Regions from separate parts of the Bacillus sp. JK106 genome, predicted to be linked through region 2. Evidence: predicted binding sites of a transcription regulator. Region 2 holds the regulator's gene; the other holds the start of a gene.
What was found. The regulator Rex, encoded in region 2, represses fermentation and respiration genes when NADH is low (regulators of the CRP and FNR family bind a similar motif). The targets are predictions, from matches to a motif close to TTGTGAAATATTTCACAA.

Region 1 (7,864 bases), on a different contig from region 2:
CATTGATTTTTCCGAACGGCTGGGCCAATTCCTGCATCGTGTCGTGGAGGAGCGGCGTCGCGACTACCTCTTTCACCGGCTCCATCTCGACTTCTTCCGCCAGGTCGGAAACGGCTTTTGACAGTGCTTTGAAAATATCCCAGTCTGACCTCGATTCCCACGGCGCCGAGATCGCCGGAGCAAAAGGATGAATAAACGGGTGCATATCCGTGCTGCTGAGATCGTGTTTTTCATACCATGTCGCCGCCGGCAGCACGATATCGGAATACAGCGCCGTACCGGCCATTCGAAAGTCGAGATTGATTAACAAGTCAAGCTTGCCTTCCGGCGCCTGTTCCCGCCATTTGATTTCTTCAGGGCGGATGCTGTCGCTGTCGTCATTCATCAGACCGTTCGTAGTCCCCAGCAGATGCTTGAGAAAATATTCATGCCCTTTTCCTGAGCTTGAGATCAGATTAGCCCGCCATACGAAGAGATTCCTTGGGAAATTCACTTCATTGTCCGGGTCTTCAATCGCGAATTTCAATTTTTTCTCTTGAAGCCGTGAGGCCACGTACGCACCTACGTCTTCAGGTGTCGCCGCCCCCGCCTTCTCAGCTTCTTGATACAGATTGATGCCGTTTTGATTGAATGTCGGATAGGACGGCAGCCACCCTAATCGCGCTGCCAGCACATTGTAATCGGCGTGATGCTTGTAGCGGGATGACGCGGCGATCGGTGAAGCCAAGTCACTGATCGGCTGGTCTTCATAACGCCACTGGTCTGTCGCAAAGTAAAAAAATGAGGTGCCGTTTTGCAGTTTAGGCACGCCTTCCCAGTCCTTTGCGGTTGCGATCGTCTGCCACCCTTCAGCCGGACGGAGCTTTTCCTGCCCGACATAATGGGCCCAGCCTCCGCCGTTTACGCCTTGGGCGCCGACGAGTAAAACAAGATTTAACACCGCACGGTAAATCGTGTCGGAGTTGAACCAGTGGTTGATTCCCGCCCCTACGATAATCATCGATCTGCCGTCTGTATCGATCGCATTTTGAGCAAACTCCCTGGCAATCTGTATAACGGCTTCTCTTTTAATTCCCGTGATCTGTTCCTGCCAGGCAGGTGTGAACGGACGGGGATCATCATAAGATGCGGCTGATTGTCCGCCGATGCCCCGGTTCACGCCGTAGTTTGCCAATATCAAGTCAAACACGGTCGTGACGTACGTCTCTTCACCATTCAGATCCAATTTTTTAATAGGAAGATCCCGCTCAAGCACTTTGTTTCCGTCATTTGAAAAATACGGAATGCGCACCGAGCCGATTTCGTCCTCTATTCCGAGCACGGAGAGACGGGGTTCAATCGGTTCCCCAGTGTCTTCATCGATCATATGCAGGTTCCATTTTTGCTGTCCGTCCCAGCGGGAGCCCATTGTTCCTTGCGGTATAGCAAATTCGTTTGTTTGTTCATTCCAGACCGCAGGCTTCCATTGATCATGCTTTGTCTGCCGCCCGATGTCTTTCGCATGCAAAAACCGCCCCGCAGTATACACGCCCTTCTCTTTTGACAGAGTGACGAAGAATGGAAAATCGGTGTATTGCTTCGCGTACTCAATAAAACGTTCAGTTTCTTGGTTCACGTAAAATTCCTGCATAATGACGTGCCCCATCGCCATCGCCAGGGCTCCGTCAGTCCCCTGGCGGATGCTCAGCCAGTCATCCGCAAACTTTGAGGACTCCGCAAAATCGGGACTGATTGAAATGACCTTGGCGCCTTTATAGCGGGCTTCCGCCAGAAAATGCGCATCAGGCGTTCTCGTTAACGGAACGTTGGAGCCCCATGTGATGATATAGCCTGAATTGTACCAATCACTGCTTTCCGGAACGTCCGTCTGGTCACCCCAAATTTGCGGGGATGCCGGCGGGAGATCCGCATACCAGTCATAAAAACTGAGCATTGGGCCGCCGATTAAAGACATGAATCGCGAACCTGATGCGTGGCTGATCATGGACATCGCCGGGATCGGAGAAAAACCGACATTCCGGTCAGGCCCGTATTTCATCACTGTATACAGCAGAGAGGCTGAAATCAGCTTCAGCACTTCCGGCCATTCCGCGCGGACAAATCCGCCTTTCCCTCTTGCCTGTTTATAGGACTTCGCTTTTTCAGGGTTTTCAACGATCGATTTCCAGGCATCCAGCGGATTTTGATGCGTCTGCAGTGCTTCCCGCCACAAATTGATCAGCACACCTCGCACATATGGATATTTCACACGGAGCGGGCTGTAGATGTACCATGAAAAACTGGCCCCGCGCGGACAGCCTCTCGGTTCGAAATCAGGCATATCCGGTCCTGTTGATGGATAATTCAAGTTTTGTCCTTCCCACGTGACAATTCCGTTTTTCACATAAATATTCCAGCTGCAAGAACCCGTGCAGTTGACGCCGTGGGTGGAGCGAACGACTTTGTCGTACTGCCATCTGTTTCTGTATACATTCTCCCAATCACGATCTTCGCTTGTCGTTTGGCTATGTTTATTTGAATGATGTTCGATAGGAGAAAAATAGTTTAATCTCCTGAGCAACGGACTCATTTTCTTTTTCTTCATGATCGTTCACTCCTTCCGAGTCAGGTGATGCTATGTACACTATAAACAGAGACGGCGCATCACCTTGTGAACTATGTCACACACTCTGCTTTTTTCACAAAACGTTCACACAGAGCAGCAGGAAGGATTTTCAAACGATATAGGGACGCCCGCGTCATCAAAAAAACCGGTTCTGTTTAAGAACCGGGTTCGGCGTTTTCATCCCGTGATGTATGCAGATACCGCAAAAACAACTGATAGGAACAGAAGACATTTTGCTGAAGCATCGCCAAAAAGTTCATTTGCAGCCGCGGATGGTAAGACATCATTTGCTTAAATACGGAATATGGAATATGGAGTACCAGAATATCCGGTGAGGCATTGACTGAGATAAAAGGCGATAAAGAGAGCCCGCCTTTTTCATCAATCGGAAACACATCGCCTTTTTCCCACAGCGCAACGGTTTGTGACCCTTCAGGGAGCCTGCTGTCCGTAAAACGGATATTGCCTTTCAATACAATATAAACGGATTGTGAATGAAGAAAGGATGGAGATTGGTCAGATGAGCCGCGGATAAACGTCCCGTTTTTCAGCAAGGTTTCGACAATGGACAGAGGCACTTCATTAAACATAGGAAGTTGTTTCAGAAATAATAAATAGTCACACTGATTCATAGGAAAGCCTCCTGTGCTATTGATATCTTTAGTGTAGCCCGATTGAGCCCGCGCGGCAGTGATGTATTTCACAGCTTGTATGATAAAGGTCACTTATCAGGAGAGTGTTTGCACTTATAATGAAATAAAAAGGAGGGTTTCGATGAAGGCGATGATTCCGAAGCAGCACGGCGCATGGGCGATGCTGCTGATTCCATTTTTACTCGGCATGGTCAAGGGAGGCCCGGTTTTCTGGCATATTCCGCTCTTTCTGGGCTGGCTGTTCCTTTACTTGACGGTTTATCCCGTTTCGCTCGCTTTGAAAAAGAAACAGCTTCAGCCCTATCAAAAGTGGATATGGTATTACGGTTTTCCAGCCTGCTGCTTTTTGATCATTTCTGTCTTTCATAAGCCGCAGCTCGTCTGGATCGGCGTTTTTTTATTGCCGCTGTTTCTCATACATACGCATTATGCCCGCCGAAAAAACGAACGGGCGCTCACGAATGATATTGCGGGTGTTCTGTTCTTTTGTTCGGGCGGGCTTGCGAGCTGCTGGCTGGGAACGGGAATCCTTGACGGCTGGGCTTGGTTTCTATTCTTGCAATCCGCTTTATTTTTTGTCGGGAGTTCTTTTTATGTGAAATCGGTCATAAGGGAGAGAAAAAACAGAAGGTTTGCTTACTGGTCATGGGGATATCACCTCTTGCTCCCCTTTTTATCGGCCCTTCTCGGGGCAGGCTGGGCGTTTCTCGCTTTTATCCCAAGCAGTCTGCGGGCCTGGTTTTTTCATGGAAGAGACTGGCCGGTGAAAACAATCGGCATTCTGGAAATCGTAAATGCCGGCTTCTTTTTCGTCGTCATGTGTATATGTATCACAAGCTGAAAAACAAGGACATCGGCTGCCCTTGTTTTTTCAGTCAATATTGCAGATCTCAAGCGGACAATTTTCACACTCGATCTCACATCGTAAATAGTCCCGTTTGTGCAAAATAATTTTTCCGGTTTCGTCTATCGAAATAACCCCTTGTTTGCGGAGGTCTCCCAGCATGCGGTTGACGCTCTCCCTTGCCGCCGCGCAAAACTTAGCCAAATCCTGATTTGTCAGCACGATGTTAATCAGAATCCCATCGCTTCGTTCCACCCCGTAGCTGTTTGATAAGCGGATAAGGGTGGAATAGAGCGCCCCTTTTTTGCCGTGAAGAAGCAGATCCCTGATCTTAGATTGGATTTTTCGCAGATGGGTGCTCATCCATTTCATAAATTCAAACGTCAAAACACCGTTTTGGATCAATTCCTTTTCCAGCTTGTTTTTATTAATGACGAGCACCTCCCCGTCCTCTAACACTTTCGCACTGAGCATATATCTCGGCTCATCTGTGAATAGCGTCAATTCCCCGACAATATCGTGTTTCTGGCAGATTCTAAGTGTCAGGTCTTTTCCGTCAGACGTCAGCTTGCCGATTTCAATGAGTCCTGATTGAATCAGATAAAGCTCTTCTGCATCCATTCCTTCTTGAAACAAATACGTGTGTTTTTTCATTTTCCTTTTCGTACTGATCGATTCCAGCAATTCATGCAGTTCGCGGGAAAGAAGTTCTTTATCAGATTTTCGGACAGAGAGAATATTCATGAGCTCACCTCGAAGAAAGTCACGTTGCGTATGTATATTGTAACGTGACTTGATTTGCACTCGCCCAGAAAAAATTAACAATCTTGTGAATGGATCATTATGAATCAAGGCTATGACTGTTTTTCTCCGTATGTGTTTTCATTCTTTCCTGCCAATACATCCAGATCACAAGGACAAAGCTGGCTAACGCAACCTCTGAAAGCGCCATAAACCCGATCGCGTATTGGCCTGTTGCCTGAAATACACTTGCCAGAATCAGCGGAGGGAAAAAACCGCCCAGTCCGCCCATGGCAGACACAATACCGTTGGCAATCCCCGCTTGCTTCGAAAAATAGAAAGGCACCAGTTTAAATACCGTCCCGTTTCCAATCCCTGAGCAGACTGCCACCGTCAGCGATCCGAACGCATAAAGGCCGATCGCCGGGGAGAATGACAGCATGACGCCTGACAGCGTAAGCCCTGCGAAAACGAACATCAGAATGCGGAGCGGGCTCAGTTTATCTGCAAGAAACCCTCCCACAGGCCTGAGCAGCGTAGAGACCGCAATAAAGCCGGCCGTCCGCAGACCGGCATCCGCAGGGCTCAGCCCAAAATGCTCAACCAAAAAATTCGGAAGATAGATGGTAAAGGCGACAAAGGCGCCGAACGTAATAAAATAAAACAGGCTCAACATCCACAGCACATGATTTCGGTAAACGGCTTTCATTTGTGTCTTTATGGAAACTTTGACTTTCTTCTCATGCCGGTCGCCGAACAAAACGTGCAGTAATGCGAAAACAGCCAGCAAAACAAGATACATCTGCACGGTTGCTTTCCATCCCGCGGCTTGAGCGATAACCGGCGCGGCAAAGGTAGTAACGGCGGTCCCGATGTTTCCGGCACCGTAAATCCCATTGACGACACCGTGCTTTTCTTTCGGATAATATTTCGGGAGGGACGTCACTCCGATGGAGAATACCGCTCCCCCGATCCCTAAGAAAAAGCCGCCCGCGATTAAATCAAATAAAGAATTCGCGATACTGATCCAAAATACGGGAAACAAAAGCAGGATGAAGCTGATCATAAACATCAGCCGCGCGCCATACCTGTTCGTTAAATATCCTAAAGGAATACGGAGAAGCGATCCGAGAATAACGGGAATCGCCGTCACCAATGAAATCTCGCCTTTGCTTAAATGAATATCTGATGTCATTTGAGAAATGAGCGATGAAATCAGCACCCACACCATAAACCCTGCCACTAAGCTTAATGACTGCAACGATAATTGAGTATGTTGACGATTGATCATTCGGCTTGCCCCTTTCACTGATTCAATATCAGTCTTATCATACAAAAACTCAGTGTGCGGGATTGTGAATTACATCACACGCTTTATATGCAAAAAAAAGAACAAAGCCCGAAGACTTTGTCCTTTGATCATCATTACATTTTTTCCGGAGCGGATACGCCGATCAGCTGAAGCGCATTGTTCAGCGTAATTTGCGTCGCCTTCATTAAAGCGAGACGCGCGCGGCTCTTCTCTTTATTTTCCGGATCGATGACTTTCTCTGCATTGTAGAAGCTGTGCAGAGCGGAAGCCAGATCATAAATATAGTTTGTGACACGGTGAGGAATGCGTTTTTCCGCCGCTTCTGCCACTGCCTCAGGGAAGCCGCCGATTGTTTTCAGCAGGTCATATTCTTTTTCTGATTGAATATGGCTGAAATCAAGATCTGCCGCCGGTTTAAGTCCCTGCTCCTCCCCTTGGCGAAGCATGCTGCAAATACGTGCGTGTGCGTATTGCGCATAATACACAGGGTTTTCATTAGATGTTGATACGGCAAGATCCAAGTCAAAATCCATATGCGTATCAGCGCTGCGCATCGCGAAGAAATAACGGACCGCGTCAAGGCCGACCTCTTCAATCAGGTCGCGCATCGTTACGGCTTTCCCCGTACGTTTGCTCATCTTCATTTTTTCGCCGTTTTTGTATAAATGAACGAGCTGAATGATCTCAACTTCCAATGTGCCTTTCTTGTAACCGAGCGCTTCAATCGCCGCTTTCATACGCGGAATATACCCGTGATGATCCGCGCCCCATACATTGATGAGCTTGTCGAATCCGCGGTCAAGTTTGTCTTTATGGTATGCGATATCCGGCAGCAGATAAGTGTATGAGCCGTCTTTTTTGATCAGCACACGGTCTTTATCGTCGCCGAACGTTGTGGAGCGGAACCATGTCGCGCCGTCCTCTTCGTATACATGGCCCTTTTCGCGAAGCGTCTCGAGCGCCTGATCAATTTTTCCGTTTTCGTACAGGGACGTTTCAGAATACCATACGTCAAACGGCACGCGGAAATTTTCCAGGTCGGAGCGAAGTTTATCAAGCTCGTACTTTAAGCCGTATTCACGGAAAAACGCCTGACGTTCGCTCTCCTCTTCATGTACGAAACGGTCACCGAAATCTTCGGCAAGTTTTTTCCCGATGGCGATAATATCCTCGCCGCGGTAACCGTCTTCCGGCATCGGTTTCTCGAGGCCGAGCGCTTCAAAATAACGGACTTCAACGGAAAGCGCCAGGTTGTTAATCTGGTTGCCCGCATCATTAATATAGTATTCACGGCTCACATCATAGCCCGCTTTAGAAAGCACGCTGCACAGCGCGTCACCTACCGCCGCGCCGCGCGCATGGCCTAAGTGAAGATCTCCCGTCGGGTTGGCTGATACGAATTCGACCTGAATCTTTTCGCCTTGTCCGATGTTTGTCTCTCCATAATGTTCACCCGCTTCAAGCACGGACGGAATCAGTTTTGTTAAGTAGCTGTTGTTCATGTAAAAGTTGATAAAGCCGGGTCCCGCAATATCCATCTTTTCAATGGAAGCTTTGCCTTTATCAAATGACGCCACGATCTCCTCAGCGATTTGGCGCGGCGCTTTTTTTGCGATTCTCGCCAGCTGCATCGCCATGTTTGTGGAATAATCACCGTGTGTTTTGTCTTTCGGCGTTTCTAACAGTACGCTTGGAATCTGGCTTTCGTC
Region 2 (7,864 bases):
TTAAATAAGACGGGTGACTCACTTTGAAGACATTACAATGGAGAACGAAAAACCCCGAAGAAACGAAAGCCGTAGCCAAGCTTGCCGCTTCTTTGGCAAAGCCGGGAGACATTTTGACACTGGAAGGCGACTTAGGCGCGGGAAAAACGACTTTTACAAAGGGTTTTGCCGAAGGACTGGGAATCACGAGAGTGGTAAACAGCCCGACTTTTACAATTATAAAAGAATACCATGACGGTTCGATTCCTCTATATCATATGGATGTGTATCGTATGGAGGATGAAAGCGAAGACTTAGGGCTTGAAGAATATTTTGAGGGACAAGGCGTCTGTTTAATTGAATGGGCTCATTTAATTCAGGATCAGCTGCCTGCTGAACGGCTGCAGATCGTCATCAAGAGAGCCGGTGATGAGGCAAGGGACATTACCTTTACGGCTTTCGGAACACGGTATGAAACGCTTTGTGAGGAGATAAATAAACATGACAATACTGGCAATTGATACGTCAAATTACACGCTGGGTGCCGCGCTCGTTCGAGAGAAAACGGTGATGGCGGAGTATATTACATATTTAAAAAAGAATCATTCCGTGCGGGCGATGCCTGCTGTCAATTCATTGCTGAAGGATTGCGGCCTGACACCGCAGGACCTTACGAAAATAGCGGTGGCGAAAGGACCGGGATCGTACACAGGTGTCAGAATCGGTGTGACGCTGGCAAAAACATTGGCATGGTCGCTGAAGCTTCCGGTTTCCGCTGTCTCGAGCCTGGAGGTGCTGGCGGCTAACGGACGGCACTTTCAAGGACTGATCTGCCCGTTATTTGATGCCCGGCGCGGACAGGTATATACGGGACTTTATGAATATCAGGACGGCCGATTACAATCCGTTCTTCCTGATCAGAATGTCCTTTTGACTGATTGGCTCGGCATGCTGAAAGAAAAAGCGTCTCCGGTTTTATTTTTAGGGCACGATACAGCCATTCATGAAGAAACCATTCTGCATGAAATGACATCTCAAGCAGTGATAGGAACGGCTGCACAGCATAATCCGCGGCCGTCAGAGCTGGCGTTTTTAGGCTTGGAAAAAGAAGAAACGGATGTCCACAGCCTTGTTCCGGATTATTTGCGTCTGGCAGAGGCTGAAGCGAAATGGATGGAATCTCAAAAATAGGGTGATAGGGATGAAAACGAAAACGGCGATTCGAAGCATGCGGCCGGAAGATATTGATCAAATTTATGAAATTGAAACAGCATCCTTTACTTCTCCATGGACGAAGGATTCATTTTATCATGAGCTTTTGGAAAATCCGTATGCCCACTACCTTGTTATTGAAAAGGACGGCTGTCTGGCGGGGTATTGCGGAATCTGGATTATTATAGATGACGCGCAGATTACGAACATAGCCATTAAGCCGGAATATCGGGGCCAATCGTTGGGAGAAGCGCTGTTTCGCTCTGCGATAGAATTGTGCAGAGAAAAAAAGGCAAGAAGGCTCTCTCTCGAAGTCAGGGTCTCAAATCATCCCGCCCAATCCTTATATAAGAAATTCGGTCTTCAGGCCGGAGGAATCAGAAAACAATACTATACAGATAACGGGGAAGACGCGTTATTAATGTGGGTGACATTACATGAGTGAAAAACAAGATATTTATGTATTAGGAATCGAAACAAGCTGTGATGAAACTGCGGCCTCAGTCGTGAAAAACGGAAAAGACATCATTTCAAACGTTGTCGCTTCTCAAATTGAAAGCCATAAACGTTTCGGCGGGGTCGTGCCTGAAATAGCGTCCAGACATCATGTGGAGCAGATTACCCTTGTGATTGAGGAAGCTCTTTCAAAGGCGGAGATGGGCTTTGATGATCTTGATGCGATTGCTGTAACGGAAGGACCCGGACTTGTCGGAGCCCTGTTAATCGGAGTCAATGCGGCAAAGGCGTTAAGCTTTGCCCATCAAATACCGTTAGTCGGCGTCCATCACATTGCGGGCCATATTTATGCAAACAGGCTGATAGGAGAGCTTCAGTTCCCGGCGCTTGCTTTGGTTGTGTCAGGCGGACATACGGAATTGGTTTATATGAAAGAGCACGGTTCATTCGAGGTTATCGGTGAAACGCTGGATGATGCCGCAGGCGAAGCTTACGACAAAGTGGCAAGAACGATGGGGCTTCCCTATCCGGGAGGGCCGCAGATTGATAAGCTAGCTGCTGCGGGAACGGATTCCATTCCGCTTCCGCGTGCGTGGCTGGAAGAAGGGTCTTACAATTTCAGCTTCAGCGGCCTGAAATCAGCCGTGATTAACACGCTTCATAACGCCTCGCAAAAAAATGAGGTGATTCCTCCGGAGGATCTTGCCGCAAGCTTTCAGCAGAGTGTCATTGATGTACTGACGGCAAAAACCTCTAAGGCCGCGAAAGAATACGGGGTTAAACAAGTGCTGCTTGCAGGGGGCGTAGCCGCTAACAAAGGGCTGAGAGCCGCACTGCAGCGGGAATTCAGCCATTCAGGAGATCCCGAGCTTGTCATCCCGCCGCTTTCTTTATGCACGGACAATGCAGCGATGATTGCGGCTGCCGGAACCGTTGCTTTTGAAAAGGGGATCCGGGGCTCGTACGATATGAACGGACAGCCCGGTTTGGAATTAACATCCTTTGATCGTCTCACGTTGTAAAACGTGAGGCTTTTTTTTACTTATTAACAGATAATTCTAACATATCCACAGGATTGTGAATATATTCAGAAATCCAGTCTGGATAAGGGACTGTAAGTTGTTAGTAAAGTGGATAAAGTCAGAAAATTTTGTGGATAGTGTGTATAAAGCGCTTACTTAAATGGCTGACAAGGAGGATAGCTGTGGATAAAAAAGCACCCCTTAAAGAGGTGCTTGACTTTTTCTATTCTTCTGAGGAGAGTTCCTCCCATTCTGCTAATAAGTTTTCGAGCTCTTGATTCAGGGCTTCATTCTCCGCGTGAATGGTCTGTACTTTTTCATGATCCTGATACACGTCAGGGTCGCACAGCAGCTCCTCATTGGCACTGATTTTCTCTTCGGCGGATGAGACGGCCGCTTCGATTTCTTCAATGCGTCTCAGGCGCTGCCGTTCTTTCTTCTTCCATTCTTTTTCTTCCTCGTAAGTTCTTTTCGTATCCTGTTTGACCTTGCCGGCAGGCTGAGCCTGCTCCTTTTCCTGCCGCTTCATTTCTTCCAGTTCCAGCTGCTGTGCTTTTTTCTCGGTGTAATAGTCATAGTCTCCCAAATATTCTTCTGCATGATCAGGTGACAGCTCCAGCACTCTTGTGGCGATCCTGTTAATAAAGTAGCGGTCATGCGATACAAATAACAGTGTTCCCGGGTAGTCGATCAGGGCGTTTTCCAGCACCTCTTTACTGTCCAGGTCAAGGTGGTTTGTCGGCTCATCAAGGATGAGAAAGTTTGCTTTTTGAAGCATCAGCTTGGCAAGCGCGACTCTTGCTTTCTCCCCGCCGCTTAACGAACGGACCGGTTTCAGGACATCGTCTCCGCTGAACAGAAAGTTGCCGAGGCATGTTCTGATTTCTTTTTCCGGCATGTCCGGATATTCTTCCCACAGCTCGTCCAGCACGCGTTTGGACGATGTCAGTTCAGCCTGCTCCTGATCGTAATAGCCGATTGTGACATTGGAACCGTACGTGATCGACCCGGATTCCGGACTGATCGTGTTCATAATCGTTTTCAGCAAGGTTGATTTGCCGATTCCGTTCGGTCCGACGAGGGCGGCGCTTTCGCCTCTTGTAATGCCGAAGGTCAGGTTTTTCAAGAGCGGCGGCTGGCCGTCATAGCTGATGGAAACATCCTGTACGCGCAGGACGTCGTTTCCGCTCTGTTTTGTAATGTCAAAACGGAAGGCGGCGGATTTCTCATCCCCGAGCGGCTTGGCCATGACGTCCATCCGTTCAAGCTGTTTTCGTCTGCTTTGGGCTCTTTTCGTTGTAGAAGCTCTGGCCAGATTGCGGTCGACAAAATCTTGAAGCTTGGCGATTTCGTCCTGCTGTTTTTCATACAGCTTCAGGTCTTTCTCATACTGCTCGGCTTTTTGTTCTAAATAGGCGCTGTAGTTGCCGAGGTATTTTTTGCTTTCTGTCCGGGAGACCTCGTACACTTGGCTGACGACTTTATCAAGAAAGTATCTGTCGTGGGAAACGATCAGGATTGCGCCTGAATATCCCTGTAAATAATGCTCAAGCCATGTAAGCGTATCGATGTCGAGATGGTTCGTCGGTTCATCCAGAATAAGCAGATCAGGCTGGGTCAGCAGCAGTTTTCCGAGCGCAAGCCTTGTTTTCTGACCGCCGCTCAGGCTTTGCACTTTCACGGAATCGTCAAATTTTCCGAAGCCGAGTCCGTGAAGGATAGATCGGACGTCCGCTTCATATTGATAGCCGCCTTTATCCTTGAAATCCTGCTGAAGCCTGTCATAGGTTTTCATCAGCGTCTCAAGCTCCGCCGGGGCGGCCGTGGCCATCTTTTCTTCAATAGAGCGCATCTCTTTTTCCATTGCTTTCAGGAAATCAAAAACGCTCAGCAGTTCTTCTTTTATGGTAAGCTGGGATTCCAAGCCAGTGTGCTGGGCAAGATATCCCATCGTTAATTCTTTCGGTTTGATTAATTCACCCTTTTCATATGAAAGGTGACCTGCGATAATTTTAAGGAGAGTTGATTTGCCGGCTCCGTTTCTGCCTACTATGGCGATGCGATCCCGAGATCTGACTTCAAGCTTTATATTGTTTAAAATAGGATCAGCGCCAAAAGATTTGGATAGCTGATTAATTTGTAAGATCATCATATTATTTCACCTCTGTTATAATAAGTTAAGTGTAGCTTATCAACCTGCTGTCAGCAAACAATACATCAGAATTGGAACATTATAGGATAAGACATCAGGGAGAAAATAGTGTATGATCAGAAGTAAGGAGAGTTTAAATATGAATGGATTTTCTCATTTTAATGAAGAAGGCCGTGCCCGCATGGTGGATATAAGCGATAAATCTTCAACAGTCCGTACTGCCGCTGCGATATCCAGCGTACACATGAAGCATGACGTGTACAGCAGAATCAAAAACCGCGAGATCGGAAAAGGAGACGTGCTGGCTGTCGCACAGGTGGCAGGAATTATGGCCGCAAAGCAGACGTCAGCGATTATTCCGATGTGCCACCCGCTTTCTTTAAGCAGCGTCGACATTTCATTCGGCTGGGAGGAAAAGGATTCCGAAGCCGTTCTTCATATACAGGCAAGCGTAAAAACGAAAGGGAGTACAGGTGTGGAAATGGAAGCGCTAACTTCCGCTTCAGTCTGCGCTTTGACCGTGTATGACATGTGCAAGGCGCTGGATAAAGGAATGGTCATCGGCCCGACCTGCCTCATGGAAAAAACAGGAGGCAAAAACGGTGATTTTAAAAGAGATGCATCTGAGTATAAAGTGGAGGACCAATCATGAACAAGGATCAATCAAAAATTCCACAGGCGACGGCAAAAAGGCTGCCGCTTTATTATCGCTTTTTAAAGAATTTACACGCCTCAGGAAAGCAGCGCGTTTCATCAGCTGAACTGAGCGACGCGGTAAAAGTCGATTCGGCCACGATCCGCCGGGATTTTTCCTATTTCGGGGCGCTCGGCAAAAAAGGATACGGCTATAATGTGGATTACCTGCTGTCATTTTTCAGAAAAACACTGGATCAGGATGAAACGACGAACGTCATTTTGATCGGTGTCGGGAATTTAGGGACGGCGTTTCTTCACTATAATTTCACAAAAAATAATAACACAAAAATATCTATGGCTTTTGATGTAAATCAGAGTAAAATAGGAACTGAGGTAGGCGGTGTGCCTGTCTTTGATCTTGATGATTTAGAGCTTCACATAAAGGATGAACCCGTGGCGATTCTTACCGTTCCGGCGGTTGCCGCCCAGTCAATCACCGACCGGCTCGTGGCGCTCGGAATCAAGGGAATCCTTAACTTTACGCCGGCCCGTTTGAATGTGCCGGATCACATTCGAATTCATCATATAGATTTAGCTGTAGAGCTTCAATCATTGGTTTATTTCTTGAAGCATTATTCTGTTTTGGAAGAAATTGAATAGCGAAAGGAGGAGCTGCACATGATCGGTCCTGGAAGCCTGGCGGTTATCGGTGTGGTGGCGGTAATTATTTTCGGTCCGAAGAAGCTTCCCGAATTAGGAAAAGCGGCGGGGGACACGCTTCGTGAATTTAAGAACGCTACTAAGGGATTAGCCGGTGAAGAAGAGGAAAAAAAGAAAGAAGAACAGTAAGATAGGATGACGCGTATGAGAGTGAATCAAATGACGCTTGTGGAGCATATTGCCGAACTTCGGAAACGATTGCTGATTGTGGCGTTATCCTTTACGGTTTTCTTTATTGCCGGCTTTTTTCTGGCAAAACCTATCATTGTGTATCTTCAAAAAGCCGATGAAGTAAAAGAGCTCACCCTTAATGCTTTTAACCTGACGGATCCGCTGTTTATCTTTTTGCAGTTCGCGTTTATCATCGGCATCATTTTGACTTCGCCGATTATTCTCTATCAGATTTGGGCGTTTGTCAGCCCGGGTCTGTATGAGAAGGAGCGCAAAGTAACACTCAGCTATATTCCGATTTCGATCGTGCTGTTTGTCGGCGGTGTGTCGTTTTCTTATTATATTTTATTTCCGCTGGTCGTTGATTTTATGAAGCGGGTCTCGAATGACCTGGATGTCAACCAGGTGATCGGGATCACCGAATACTTTCATTTTCTGCTGCAGCTGACGATTCCGTTCGGGCTGCTGTTTCAGATGCCGGTGCTGATCATGTTTTTAACGAGACTCGGTGTTATCACGCCGATGTTTTTATCGAAGATCAGGAAGTACGCATATTTTGTGCTGCTCGTGATCGCCGCGATGATTGCGCCGCCTGAGCTGCTGTCTCACTTGATGATTACCATTCCGCTTTGCATTTTATACGAAATCAGTATCCTGATTTCAAAAGCGGCGTATCGGAAAAGGCAGACCGGCAGTGAATCTGACCAGGACGTATCAGCATAAAAAAAGCCATTTCTCAATGATGAGAAATGGCTTTTCTTTTATTATTTTTGATTTTTCTTCACTTTAAATGAGAAGGCGAACATTTTAAACGAGATGCTGATATTATAAGCGGCGAAAACCATCAGCAGTATGGAATAAAAAGACCACATGCTTCCCGGAGAGCTTGCGGCCAAATACGTAAAGATACAGCCGACTGCGAAATAAATCAAGCCCCAAGTCATTGGGTTCCTCATACAAACAATCCTCCAATAATTAATTGCATTTGCTCACTATGCTGTTCAATATATTTTTGGGCGGGGCCGAGCTGCATGACCACGACAATGGTATTCATCATGACATGGGCGAATATCGGCACAATAATCCGTTTCGTCTGCACATACAAGAACGCAAAGGTAAAGCCCATGGCCGTATACAGCAGCAGGTGCGTGAGGTCTTGATGCACAATGCCGAAGATGACGGAACTGATCAGTCCGGCGATAAAGAAATTCGTTTTTTCATATAATACACCGAAGATGATCTTCCGGAAAATGATTTCTTCAAGAATCGGCCCGACGATAGAAGAAACGATAATCATGAGCGGCATGGCTTTAATAATGTTGAGAATGGCTTTCGTGTTTTCGGAACCGCTGTCCACGTGAAAGACATACTGCTCAATCATCCCGGCGATTCCCTGAGAAAATAAAGCGAGCCATATTCCCGCGACCGCCCAGAGAACGGACATGCCGGCGGATGCTTTCTTCCCGTTTCTTAATGTCTGCTTCGGCGCGGTTCTCAATATCAAGAGAACGATAAT

Region 1: the regulator Rex is predicted to act here: its motif matches at 2,649-2,666, upstream of ACWJJS_RS01910 (nitrate reductase subunit alpha).

The regions. Positions count from the first base shown of each region.
Region 1 is NZ_JBSJQC010000001.1:360,904-368,767, reverse strand. Features, by position in the region: gene ACWJJS_RS01910 (nitrate reductase subunit alpha) at 1-2,584, opposite strand, end outside; gene ACWJJS_RS01905 (cyclic nucleotide-binding domain-containing protein) at 2,761-3,237, opposite strand; gene ACWJJS_RS01900 (YwiC-like family protein) at 3,380-4,099, shown strand; gene fnr (fumarate/nitrate reduction transcriptional regulator Fnr) at 4,130-4,846, opposite strand; gene narK (nitrate transporter NarK) at 4,944-6,134, opposite strand; gene argS (arginine--tRNA ligase) at 6,269-7,864, opposite strand, start outside.
Region 2 is NZ_JBSJQC010000005.1:1,472-9,335, forward strand. Features, by position in the region: gene thiL (thiamine-phosphate kinase) at 1-8, shown strand, start outside; gene tsaE (tRNA (adenosine(37)-N6)-threonylcarbamoyltransferase complex ATPase subunit type 1 TsaE) at 24-500, shown strand; gene tsaB (tRNA (adenosine(37)-N6)-threonylcarbamoyltransferase complex dimerization subunit type 1 TsaB) at 481-1,170, shown strand; gene rimI (ribosomal protein S18-alanine N-acetyltransferase) at 1,181-1,636, shown strand; gene tsaD (tRNA (adenosine(37)-N6)-threonylcarbamoyltransferase complex transferase subunit TsaD) at 1,629-2,669, shown strand; gene ACWJJS_RS17435 (ABC-F family ATP-binding cassette domain-containing protein) at 2,893-4,821, opposite strand; gene moaC (cyclic pyranopterin monophosphate synthase MoaC) at 4,961-5,473, shown strand; gene ACWJJS_RS17445 (redox-sensing transcriptional repressor Rex) at 5,470-6,117, shown strand; gene ACWJJS_RS17450 (twin-arginine translocase TatA/TatE family subunit) at 6,136-6,306, shown strand; gene tatC (twin-arginine translocase subunit TatC) at 6,313-7,071, shown strand; gene ACWJJS_RS17460 (YdiK family protein) at 7,113-7,304, opposite strand; gene ACWJJS_RS17465 (CPBP family intramembrane glutamic endopeptidase) at 7,301-7,864, opposite strand, start outside.